Regions from separate parts of the Streptomyces sp. NPDC001204 genome, predicted to be linked through region 2. Evidence: riboswitches for the same ligand, from Rfam matches in the RefSeq annotation. Region 2 holds a riboswitch; the other holds the start of a gene.
The links. A riboswitch is a leader RNA that binds a small molecule or an ion and turns the genes downstream of it on or off. The one in region 2 is predicted to bind S-adenosylmethionine.
Positions count from the first base shown of each region.

Region 1 (5,131 bases), on a different contig from region 2:
GGGCGTCGAGGGGACGGACACGCACGTGGCCTTCCGCACCTACTCGCAGCACGACCTGGAGGCGGCGTTCGCCATCGGGCTGGACTCCTGACCGCCCCGGGCTCCTGAGCGGGCGGATCACACCGCGGGCACGCAGCGTCCGTCCTCCGTGCGGTACGTCCACTTCGCGCCGTCCCTGACCAGCTCCCGCACCGCCGCCACGAAGCGGTCCACGTGCTCGTCGGGCGTGCCCGCGCCGAAGCTCACGCGGATGGCGTTGAGGGACTTCTCGCCCGGGGCGGCCTCGGGCGCGCCGCACTCGCCCTGGCTCTGCGGATCGCCGCCCAGCAGGGTGCGGACCAGGGGGTGGGCGCAGAAGAGGCCGTCCCGGACGCCGATGCCGTACTCGGCGGAGAGGGCGGCGGCGAAGTGGGAGCTGTTCCAGCCCGCCACGACGAAGGAGATCACGCCGACCCGCGGGGCGTCGTCGCCGAACAGGGAGAGCACCCTGACCTCGGGCACCTCGGCGAGGCCCGCCCGCACCTTGCGGATCAGGTACCGCTCACGCGCGACGAGGTCGTCGAAGCCGGCCTCGGTCAGCGCCGTGCAGGCCGAGGCGACGGCGTAGGCGCCGATGACGTTCGGGGACCCGGCCTCGTGGCGGGCGGCCGACTCGTGCCACCGCACGTCCACGGACCCGTCGGCGCGCCGCGCCACCGTGCGGCTCGCGCCGCCGCCCGCGAGGTACGGCTCGGCCTCGCGCAGCCAGTCGGCGCGGCCGGCCAGGACGCCGGAGCCGAAGGGGGCGTACAGCTTGTGGCCGGAGAAGGCGACCCAGTCGACGTCGAGGTCGCGGACGGACACCGGGTGGTGCGGGGCGAGCTGGGCGGCGTCCAGGACGATCCGGGCGCCGTGCGCGTGGGCGGCGGCGGCCAGCTCCCGTACGGGCCACAGCTCGCCGGTGACGTTGGAGGCGCCGGTGACGCACACCAGGGCGGGGCCGTGGGGGTCGCGGCAGGCGAGGGCCCGCTCCAGGGTCGCCACGGCCTGCTCCGCGGTGCGCGGGGCGTCGAGGCAGGTCACCCGCGCGTCCCGCCACGGAAGCAGCGAGGCGTGGTGCTCGGTCTCGAAGACGAAGACCTGGCAGTCCGCGGGCAGCGCGCGGGCGAGCAGGTTGAGGGAGTCCGTGGTGGAGCGGGTGAAGACCACCTGGTCCTCCGCACGGCAGTCCAGGAACTCGGCGACCGTCTTCCGGGCGTTCTCGAAGAGGTCGGTGGAGAGCTGGGAGAGGTAGCCGGCGCCGCGGTGGACGCTGCCGTAGTACGGCGCGTACGCCGCCACGTCGTCCCAGACGCGCTGGAGGGCGGGCGCGCTGGCCGCGTAGTCGAGCGCCGCGTAGGTGACCTCCCCACCGGTGACGAGCGGAACGGTGACGTCCCGGCCCAGCACGGGCAGCGGGGCACAGACGGACTGGTCGGCGGCGACGGTGGGGACGGCGGAAACGGACATGGCTGAACTCCCGTGAAAGCAGGCGAAATCACCACGCGAGCAGGCATGGCTCGAGCGTGGAGAAGGGTGAAAAGGGTGATGCGGAGGCGGGGCTCTACGCCCTAACGCATTCGCTTGCTCACGGGAGGCTCCCTCGTACGACCAGGACCCCTGGTGACGCGAGGGGTCCGCGCTTGCCGTAGGCCTCGCTGCCTACGGCCTGGTCTTCACCCGGGGCACCCCGCCACGGACGGAGGGTTGCCGGACAGCCGGCCGGGGCCACATGGCTGTCACTCATGACCTGTTTCAGCATCCTGCCACACGATCTTCCACGCGCAAGGCGCAGTCCGGATCGTGGACTGCGCCTTGCGGCGGGAGGTTCGGGGCTCAGGCGTTGCTGACGGCCACCCAGCGCTCCAGCGTGCGCTTGGCGGACCCGGAGTCGATCGACTCCGCCGCGCGGTCCATCCCGGCCCGGATCTGTTCGGCGAGGGTGCCCGGACCCGGCCGCAGGGCCACCAGCGCCGCCGCGGAGTTCAGCAGGACGGCGTCCCGTACGGGCCCCTGCTCTCCGTCCAGCAGGCGGCGGGCCACCTCGGCGTTGTACGAGGCGTCACCGCCCCGCAGCGCCTCCACGGGCACCAGTTCGATGCCGACGTCCCGCGGGTCGAAGCGCTCCTGGGTCACCTTGCCGCCCCGGACGATCCAGACCTGGGAGGTGGCGGTCGTGGTGAGCTCGTCGAGGCCGTCGTCGCCCCGGAAGACCAGGGAGGAGTGGCCGCGCTCGGCGAAGACGCCGGCGACGACCGGTGCCATGCGCGGGTCCGCGACCCCGACGGCCTGGGCCCGCACCCTGGCCGGGTTGGTCAGTGGGCCCAGCACGTTGAAGACCGTGCGGATGGCCAACTGGCCGCGGGCGGCGCCCGCGTGGCGCAGCGCCGGATGGAACTTGATCGCGAAGCAGAAGGTGATTCCGGCCTCCTGAGCGACCTCGGCCACCCGCCGCGGCGTCAGCTCCAGATTGACGCCGAGCTTCTCCAGTACGTCGGAGGCTCCGGAGGCGGAGGACGCGGCCCGGTTGCCGTGCTTGACGACGCCGGCGCCCGTGCCGGCCACGACGATCGAGGACATGGTGGAGATGTTCACGGTCTTGGCGCCGTCGCCGCCGGTGCCGACGATGTCGACGGTCTCTCCGGGCACCTCGATCACATTGGCGTGCTCGTACATCGTCCGGACCAGGCCGGTGATCTCCTCCACCGTCTCGCCCTTGGCCCGCAGGGCCACCACGAACCCGGCGATCTGCGCGTCGGTCGCCTCGCCGCGCATGATCAGGTCCATCGCCCAGGCGGTCTCGTCGGCGGTGAGGTTCCGGCCGTCCAGCAGGCCGTTCAGCAGGGCGGGCCAGGAGCGGCCCGCCGCGGTGTTGCCTCCAGCGGGGGTCACAGCGTTCATATGCCGCTCCTGGGTCGGTGTCCCGTATGCGGGACGCGTGTCTCGAACAGGTCCACCCTATCCAGCCCCGGGCATGGCGAAGGGCCCCGTCCGGGGATCGGACGGGGCCCTTCGACCGTGGCGTGGCGACGCTCAGCGGTCAGTGATCAGTGGTGGCCGTGGCCGCTCGTGATCTCCCTGTACTCCTCGACGGTCGGCTTCGGGATCTGGTTGTCCTCGCCGTAGTACGCGTTGCTGAGCTTGGCGCGCAGCTTCTGCGAGCCCTTGATCTTGCGCTCGACACCGTTCTCGTCGACCGCCGGGCCGATCTCGGCCGGCTCGTACTGGTCGTGCGCCGTGAGCGTGTAGAGCTGCTCCTGGCTGAGCGGCTCGTGGACCTCGATGAACTCACCGTGCGGCAGGCGCTTGATGATGCCGGTCTCGCGACCGTGCAGCACCTTCTCCTTGTCGCGGCGCTGAAGGCCGAGGCAGATCCGCTTGGTGGCGACGAACGCGATGATCGGTCCGACGAAGAAGCCGATCCGGACGAACCAGGTGACCGCGTTGATCGACAGGTGGAAGTGCGTGGCCCACAGGTCGTTGCCGCCGCCGACCAGCGTGATCATGTACATCGTGATCCAGGCGACACCGAACGCGGTACGCGTCGGGGCGTTGCGCGGACGGTCCAGGATGTGGTGCTCGCGCTTGTCGCCGGTGATCCAGGACTCGATGAACGGGTAGACCGCCAGCGCCGCCAGGACCAGGCCGAAGAGGACCAGCGGGATGAACACGCCCAGGACGAGCGTGTGGCCCCAGAAGTTGACCTCCCAGCCCGGCATGAAGCGGACCAGACCCTCGGCGAAGCCCATGTACCAGTCGGGCTGGGCGCCGGTGGACACCTGGTCCGGACGGTACGGGCCGATCACCCAGATCGCGTTGATCTCCACGAGCGCCGCGATCATCGCGAGGACACCGAAGACCAGGAAGAAGAAGCCGCCGGCCTTGGCCATGTACACCGGCAGCAGCGGCATGCCGACGACGTTCTTGTTGCTCTTGCCGGGACCCGCGAACTGCGTGTGCTTGTGGTAGAAGACCAGGATCAGGTGGGCCACCACCAGGCCCAGCATGATGCCGGGCAGCAGCAGGATGTGGATCGAGTAGAACCGCGCCACGAAGTCGTGACCGGGGAACTCGCCGCCGAAGAGGAAGTACGAGATGTACGTGCCGACGATCGGCATGGACAGGATCGCACCCTCGGTGAAGCGGACACCGGTGCCGGAGAGCAGGTCGTCCGGGAGCGAGTAACCGGTGAAACCGGTGAACATGCCCAGGGCGAACAGCAGGAAGCCGAACAGCCAGTTGATCTCACGCGGCTTGCGGAACGCGCCGGTGAAGAACACGCGCATCATGTGCACGAACATGCCGGCCAGGAAGATCAGCGCGGCCCAGTGGTGGATCTGCCGGATGAGCAGACCACCGCGCACCTCGAAGGAGATGTGCATGGTCGAGTTGAACGCCTCGGACACCAGCTGACCCTGCAGCGGGACGTACGAGCCGTTGTACACCACCTCGCTCATCGAGGGGTGGAAGAACAGCGTCAGGTACACACCCGTGAGGATGATGATGATGAAGCTGTAGAGGCAGACCTCGCCCAACATGAACGACCAGTGGTCGGGGAAGATCTTGCGCATGTTGGCCTTGGCCAGGGAGTAGATCCCGAGCCTGCCGTCGGCCCAGTCGGCGAGCCTCTCGCCGGCCGGTGCCTGCCCGCGAGAGCGGGACTCGTTGGCTGCTGATGTACTCATCCGCGCTCCCAGAATGCAGGACCGACAGGCTCCGCGAAGTCGCCGAGCGCCTGGAGGTAACCCTCGCTGTCCACGCCGATGCGCAGCTGCGGCAGAGCGTGGCCGGCGGGGCCGAAGATCACTCGGGCACCGTCGGAGAGGTCGAAGGTGGACTGGTGGCACGGGCACAGGGCGTGGTGCGTCTGCTGCTCGTACAGGGAGATCGGGCAACCCACGTGGGTGCAGATCTTCGAGAAGGCGACGATGCCCTCGTGGCCCCAGTCGAGTTCGCGCTTGTCCTTGATGTCGGCCGGCTCGAGCCGGATGATCATCAGGGCGGCCTTGGCGATCTCGTTGGCGAAGTCCTCGTCCGTCTCCTTCAGACCGTCCGGCATCGCGAAGGTGAGGGAGCCGACCGAGACGTCCTCGGGACGCAGCGGCAGGTTGGT
Region 1 covers NZ_JBSFJL010000006.1:254,664-259,794, reverse strand. The annotation lists gene ACWC91_RS11505 (Lrp/AsnC family transcriptional regulator) at 1-91, shown strand, start outside; gene ACWC91_RS11500 (aminotransferase class V-fold PLP-dependent enzyme) at 118-1,488, opposite strand; SAM riboswitch class IV at 1,653-1,769, opposite strand; gene trpD (anthranilate phosphoribosyltransferase) at 1,855-2,919, opposite strand; gene qcrB (cytochrome bc1 complex cytochrome b subunit) at 3,066-4,703, opposite strand; gene qcrA (cytochrome bc1 complex Rieske iron-sulfur subunit) at 4,700-5,131, opposite strand, start outside.
Region 1: it holds a riboswitch for S-adenosylmethionine, as region 2 does, so the genes downstream of both, ACWC91_RS11500 (aminotransferase class V-fold PLP-dependent enzyme) here and thrC (threonine synthase) in region 2, are expected to answer to the same signal.

Region 2 (5,131 bases):
CTCACCGACCCGGTCCTTCGTTGTCACTCTCACCTTCAGAGTGCTAACGCCAATGATTAGCACTCGACCCCTCCGAGTGCAAGGCGCGCCCGCGAAGCGGGCTCAATGAGGGGTGGTGGTCGGGTGACGGATGGGCGCAAGCGCCTTCGGGGCGTCGGCGGGACTCAGCCGGGCGCGGACACGGGCGCGCCGGGCCGTGCGAGCGCGCGGTGCGCGGACACGGGCGTGCCGACCGCCGGACGGGACAGTGCGCGGACAAGCGAAGGACCCGCACCTCGGCAGCGGAGGTGCGGGCCCTTCCGTAGAAGAACGTCGCTTGCGGTGGTCGCGCGATTCAGGCCGTGACGCGGACCATGTCGGCCTGCGGACCCTTCTGGCCCTGCGAGATCTCGAACTCGACCCGCTGGCCCTCTTCCAGCGAGCGGTAGCCGTCCATCTGGATCGCGCTGTAGTGGACGAAGACGTCCGCACCACCGTCGACCGCGATGAAGCCGTACCCCTTCTCCGCGTTGAACCACTTGACGGTGCCCTGAGCCATGCCTAACTCCCCTATTACTGGCCCTTGCACAGATCCACACTTCGCGGATCCGGGTCAGACCTCACCCCCCGTGGATCGGGGGCGTGCGCCGGAACGCGTCGACCGCGGCTGAATGTATCTGTCCAACTGCCGTCTGCAACAGGTCAATCGGACGAGAAATCTGGACGTACGCGGTCCGGAATATAGGGAGAATTCACGTGAATTGAGGGCAAGTCGGGCCCCGCAAACAAGGCAAATGCCGCAGAAGGCCCGCAGACTTTGGCTACTTCTTGCCGGGCCCGCGGCAGGAATCCATGGCCCCGGATTCGGAGTTCGGGGGCGCGTTCCCCAACTCTACCGTGCTCAACCACACAGAATTGCCCCCTCCGCTTCTCTCACGGAGGGGGCAATTCGATGAACTCTGCGTGACCAGGATTACCGAAGGTAATGATCAGCCGCCGGCGACCGCCGGGATGATCGAGACGCCCGCGCCGTCCGGGGTGGCCGTCTCGAGGCCCTGCTCGAACCGGACGTCGTCGTCGTTGACGTACACGTTGACGAAGCGGCGCAGCTTGCCCTGGTCGTCCAGGACCCGTGCCGCGATGCCCGTGTGGTTCTTCTCCAGGTCCGAGATGACCTCGGACAGGGTCGCGCCCTCGGCGCTCACCTCGGCCCGGCCGCCGGTGTAGGTGCGCAGGATGGTGGGGATACGGACGGTCACGCTCATGCCAGGCCAGCCTCTCGGAAGGAGTCCAGGGTCGGACGGATCGTCGCGGTCAGGCCGGTGCCGGCCACCGCGTCCAGCGTCTTCAGCCCGTCGCCGGTGTTGAGGACGACGGTGGTCTTCGTCGGATCGAGGACACCGTCCTCGACCAGCTTCTTCGTCACGCCGACCGTCACACCGCCCGCCGTCTCGGCGAAGATGCCCTCGGTCCGCGCCAGCAGCTTGATGGCGTCGACGACCTGCTCGTCGGTCACGTCCTCCACCGCACCGCCGGTGCGGCGCGCGATGTCCAGGACGTACGGGCCGTCGGCCGGGTTGCCGATGGCCAGGGACTTGGCGATCGTGTTCGGCTTCTGCGGCCGCACGACGTCGTGGCCGGCCTTGAAGGCGGTGGACACCGGCGAGCAACCCTCGGCCTGGGCGCCGAAGATCTTGTACGGCTTGTCCTCGACCAGCCCCAGCTCGATCAGTTCCCGCAGGCCCTTGTCGATCTTGGTGAGCTGGGAGCCCGAGGCGATCGGGACGACGATCTGGTCCGGCAGCCGCCAGCCGAGCTGCTCGCAGATCTCGTACGCCAGCGTCTTGGAGCCCTCGGCGTAGTACGGCCGCAGGTTGACGTTGACGAAGCCCCAGCCCTCGCCGGCCGGATCGCCGATCAGCTCGGAGCAGAAACGGTTCACGTCGTCGTAGTTGCCCTCGATGCCGACGAGTTCGCCGCCGTAGATCGCGGCCATCACGACCTTGCCCTGCTCCAGGTCGTGCGGGATGAACACGCAGGAGCGGAGCCCGGCGCGGGCGGCCGCTGCGCCGACGGCGCCGGCCAGGTTGCCGGTCGAGGAGCAGGAGAGGGTGGTGAAGCCGAAGGCGCGGGCCGCCTCCAGCGCCTGGGCGACCACACGGTCCTTGAAGGAGTGCGTCGGGTTGCCGGAGTCGTCCTTCACGTACAGCCCGCCGGTCACCCCCAGTTCGCGGGCGAGGCGGTCGGCCCGGACGAGCTTGGTCCAGCCCGGGTTCAGGTTCGGCTTGCCGGCGACGTCCGCGGGGACGGGCAGCAGCGGCGCGTAGCGCCAGATGTTCGCGGGGCCCGCTTCGATCCTCTTGCGCAGCTCCTCGGTGTCGTAGGCCGAGAAGTCGTAGGCGATCTCCAGCGGGCCGAAACACTCCTCGCAGGCGAAGACCGGGCCGAGGGGGACGCGGTGACCGCACTCGCGGCAGCTCAGCGCCGCGGCGGGGCCGAGGTCCACAGTGGAGTCGGTGCTGCTTACAACGGTCTGCACAGCCATGTGAGGCGAGGCCCTTTCTCCTCATCTTCCTCACGACGCATCTCGCCGTGAGACGGATTTGGCACCTTCCCTAGCCGGGAGCCTCGCGAAGTCGATCGGCTGTGCTCGCACAGCAGTCGATACGAGAACCGGCTGGAGGGTTGCCGGGGCTTCATCGGGCCGTGTCCCTCTGCCCCTCTGGATGAGCTGTATTCGGTTGTGACGCGGAGGTGACCCCCGGCATGGGATGGTCGTCCGCGTTGTTCAGACTGTAACGGAAGGCCAGGACGGCTGAGTCAGTCGTCCGAAGCGCGAGACAACAGTGAGGAGCCGCTGACCGTGCTGGAAGAAGTCGAGCACTGGCTGGCCACCCGCTCCTGGTCCGTGGCCGACCGGCCGCTCCACCAGATCCTGGCGGCCAAGCAGCGCACCGGCCAGTCGGTCTCCGTGGTGCTGCCCGCGCTGAACGAGGAGGCGACGGTCGGCGACATCGTCGCGGTGATCCGCCGCGACCTCGTGGAGCGGGCGCCGCTCGTCGACGAGATCGTCGTCGTCGACTCGGGCTCCGCCGACCGCACCTTCGAGGTGGCCGCCGCCGCCGGCGCCCGGGTGGTGCGCCGCGACGAGATCCTGCCGCGCCTGCCGGCCGTGCCGGGCAAGGGCGAGGTCCTGTGGCGCTCCCTGCTCGTCACCCGCGGGGACATCGTCTGCTTCGTCGACGCCGATCTGCGGGAGTTCTCCTCCGACTTCGTCACCGGCATCGTGGGCCCGCTGCTCACCGAACGCGACGTGGACCTGGTCAAGGCGATGTACGACCGGCCCTTCACCGTGCCCGGCGGGCACACCTCCGGACCGGCCGCGGCCGGGCAGGCCGGACAGGGGGGCCGGGTCACCGAGCTGATGGCGCGCCCGCTGCTCAACATGCACTGGCCGCAGCTGGCCGGCTTCGTGCAGCCGCTGGGCGGCGAGTACGCGGCCCGCCGCTCACTCCTCGAACAGCTGCCCTTCCCGGTCGGCTACGGCGTCGAGCTGGGCATGCTGGTCGACGCGCTGCACCTGGTGGGCCTGGACGCGCTCGCCCAGGTCGACGTCGGGGTGCGCAGGCACCGGCACCAGGACGGACAGGCGCTCGGCCGGATGGCCGCCGCGATCTACCGCACCGCCCAGCTGCGCCTGGCCCGGGGCCACCTCGTGCGCCCCTGCCTCACCCAGTTCGTCCGCGGCGAGAACGGCTTCGAGCCGCGGACGTACCACGTGGACACGGAGGAGCGTCCGCCGATGGCCGAGATCGCGGAGTACGCGACCCGGCAGGTGGCGTGAAACACCGGTACCGCCCGCCGTCCGCCGGCTACGAAGCGGAACCGTACGTTTGAGCGTTTCGGGGCCGGGCTAGGTTGAGGCGTATGGCTTCTACGCACGGTGCCGAGGTGCTGGTCGCGTCCAATCGCGGCCCGGTTTCGTACGAGGTGCGCGAGAACGGCTCGCTCCACCCACGGCGCGGAGGCGGAGGGCTGGTGTCCGGTCTCTCCGCGATCGGCCCGGAGGCGGGCGCGGTGTGGGTGTGCGCCGCGCTGAGCGACGCCGACCGGGAGGCGGCGGGCCGCTTCGAGGGCGGGCGCCGGCTGCCGTCGGAGGCCACCGGCGGGCAGCAGGTGCGGATGCTCGACATCGACGCGAAGGTCTTCTCCGACGCCTACAACGGCATCGCCAACTCGGTGCTGTGGTTCGTCCACCACATGCTGTACCAGACCCCGCTGGAGCCGGTCTTCGACGCGGAGTTCCGGCGCCGCTGGAAGTCCTACGAGGCCTACAACCTGGCCTTCGCCGAGGCGCTGGCGGAGGAGGCGGCCGAGGGGGCGGCCGTGGTGGTGCAGGACTACCACCTGACGCTCGTGCCGGGGATGCTGCGCGACTTCCGGCCCGATGTGCGCATCGGGCACTTCTCGCACACGCCGTGGGCGCCGGCGGACTACTTCCGGATCCTCCCCGACGACATCGCCGAGCAGGTGCTGCGCGGGATGCTGGGCGCGGACCGGCTGGGCTTCCTCACCCAGCGGTGGGCGGACGCGTTCGCCGGGTGCTGCGACGCGCTCGTCGGCGGGCTCGGGGGCACCCGGATCGGGGTGCACGGACTGGGCGCGGACGCGGAGTTCCTGCGGGAGCGGTCGCACCGGGCCGACGTCGAGGAGCGGATGGCGGCGCTGCGCGAGGAGATCGGCGCCGGCCCGGACGGGGCCCCGCGCCGGACGATCGTGCGGGTGGACCGGACCGAGCTGTCCAAGAACATCGTGCGGGGGCTGCACGCGTACCGGCAGCTGCTGGAGGACCGCCCGGAGTGGCGCGAGCGGGTGGTGCACGTGGCCTTCGCCTACCCCTCGCGGCAGGACCTCGCGGTGTACCGGGAGTACACGGAGCAGGTGCGACGGGTCGCCGAGGAGATCAACGCGCGCTACGGGACGCCCGGCTGGACCCCGGTCCTGCTGCACGTGGAGGACGACTTCGCGCGGTCGCTCGCGGCGTACCGGATCGCCGACGTGGCGCTGGTCAACCCCATCCGGGACGGGATGAACCTGGTCGCCAAGGAGGTGCCGGTCGTCTCCGACTCGGGGTGTGCGCTGGTGCTGTCGC
Region 2 covers NZ_JBSFJL010000007.1:119,149-124,279, reverse strand. The annotation lists gene ACWC91_RS12515 (cold-shock protein) at 335-538, opposite strand; gene ACWC91_RS12510 (MoaD/ThiS family protein) at 969-1,244, opposite strand; gene thrC (threonine synthase) at 1,241-2,524, opposite strand; SAM riboswitch class I at 2,543-2,712, opposite strand; gene ACWC91_RS12500 (glucosyl-3-phosphoglycerate synthase) at 2,843-3,823, shown strand; gene ACWC91_RS12495 (alpha,alpha-trehalose-phosphate synthase (UDP-forming)) at 3,907-5,131, shown strand, end outside.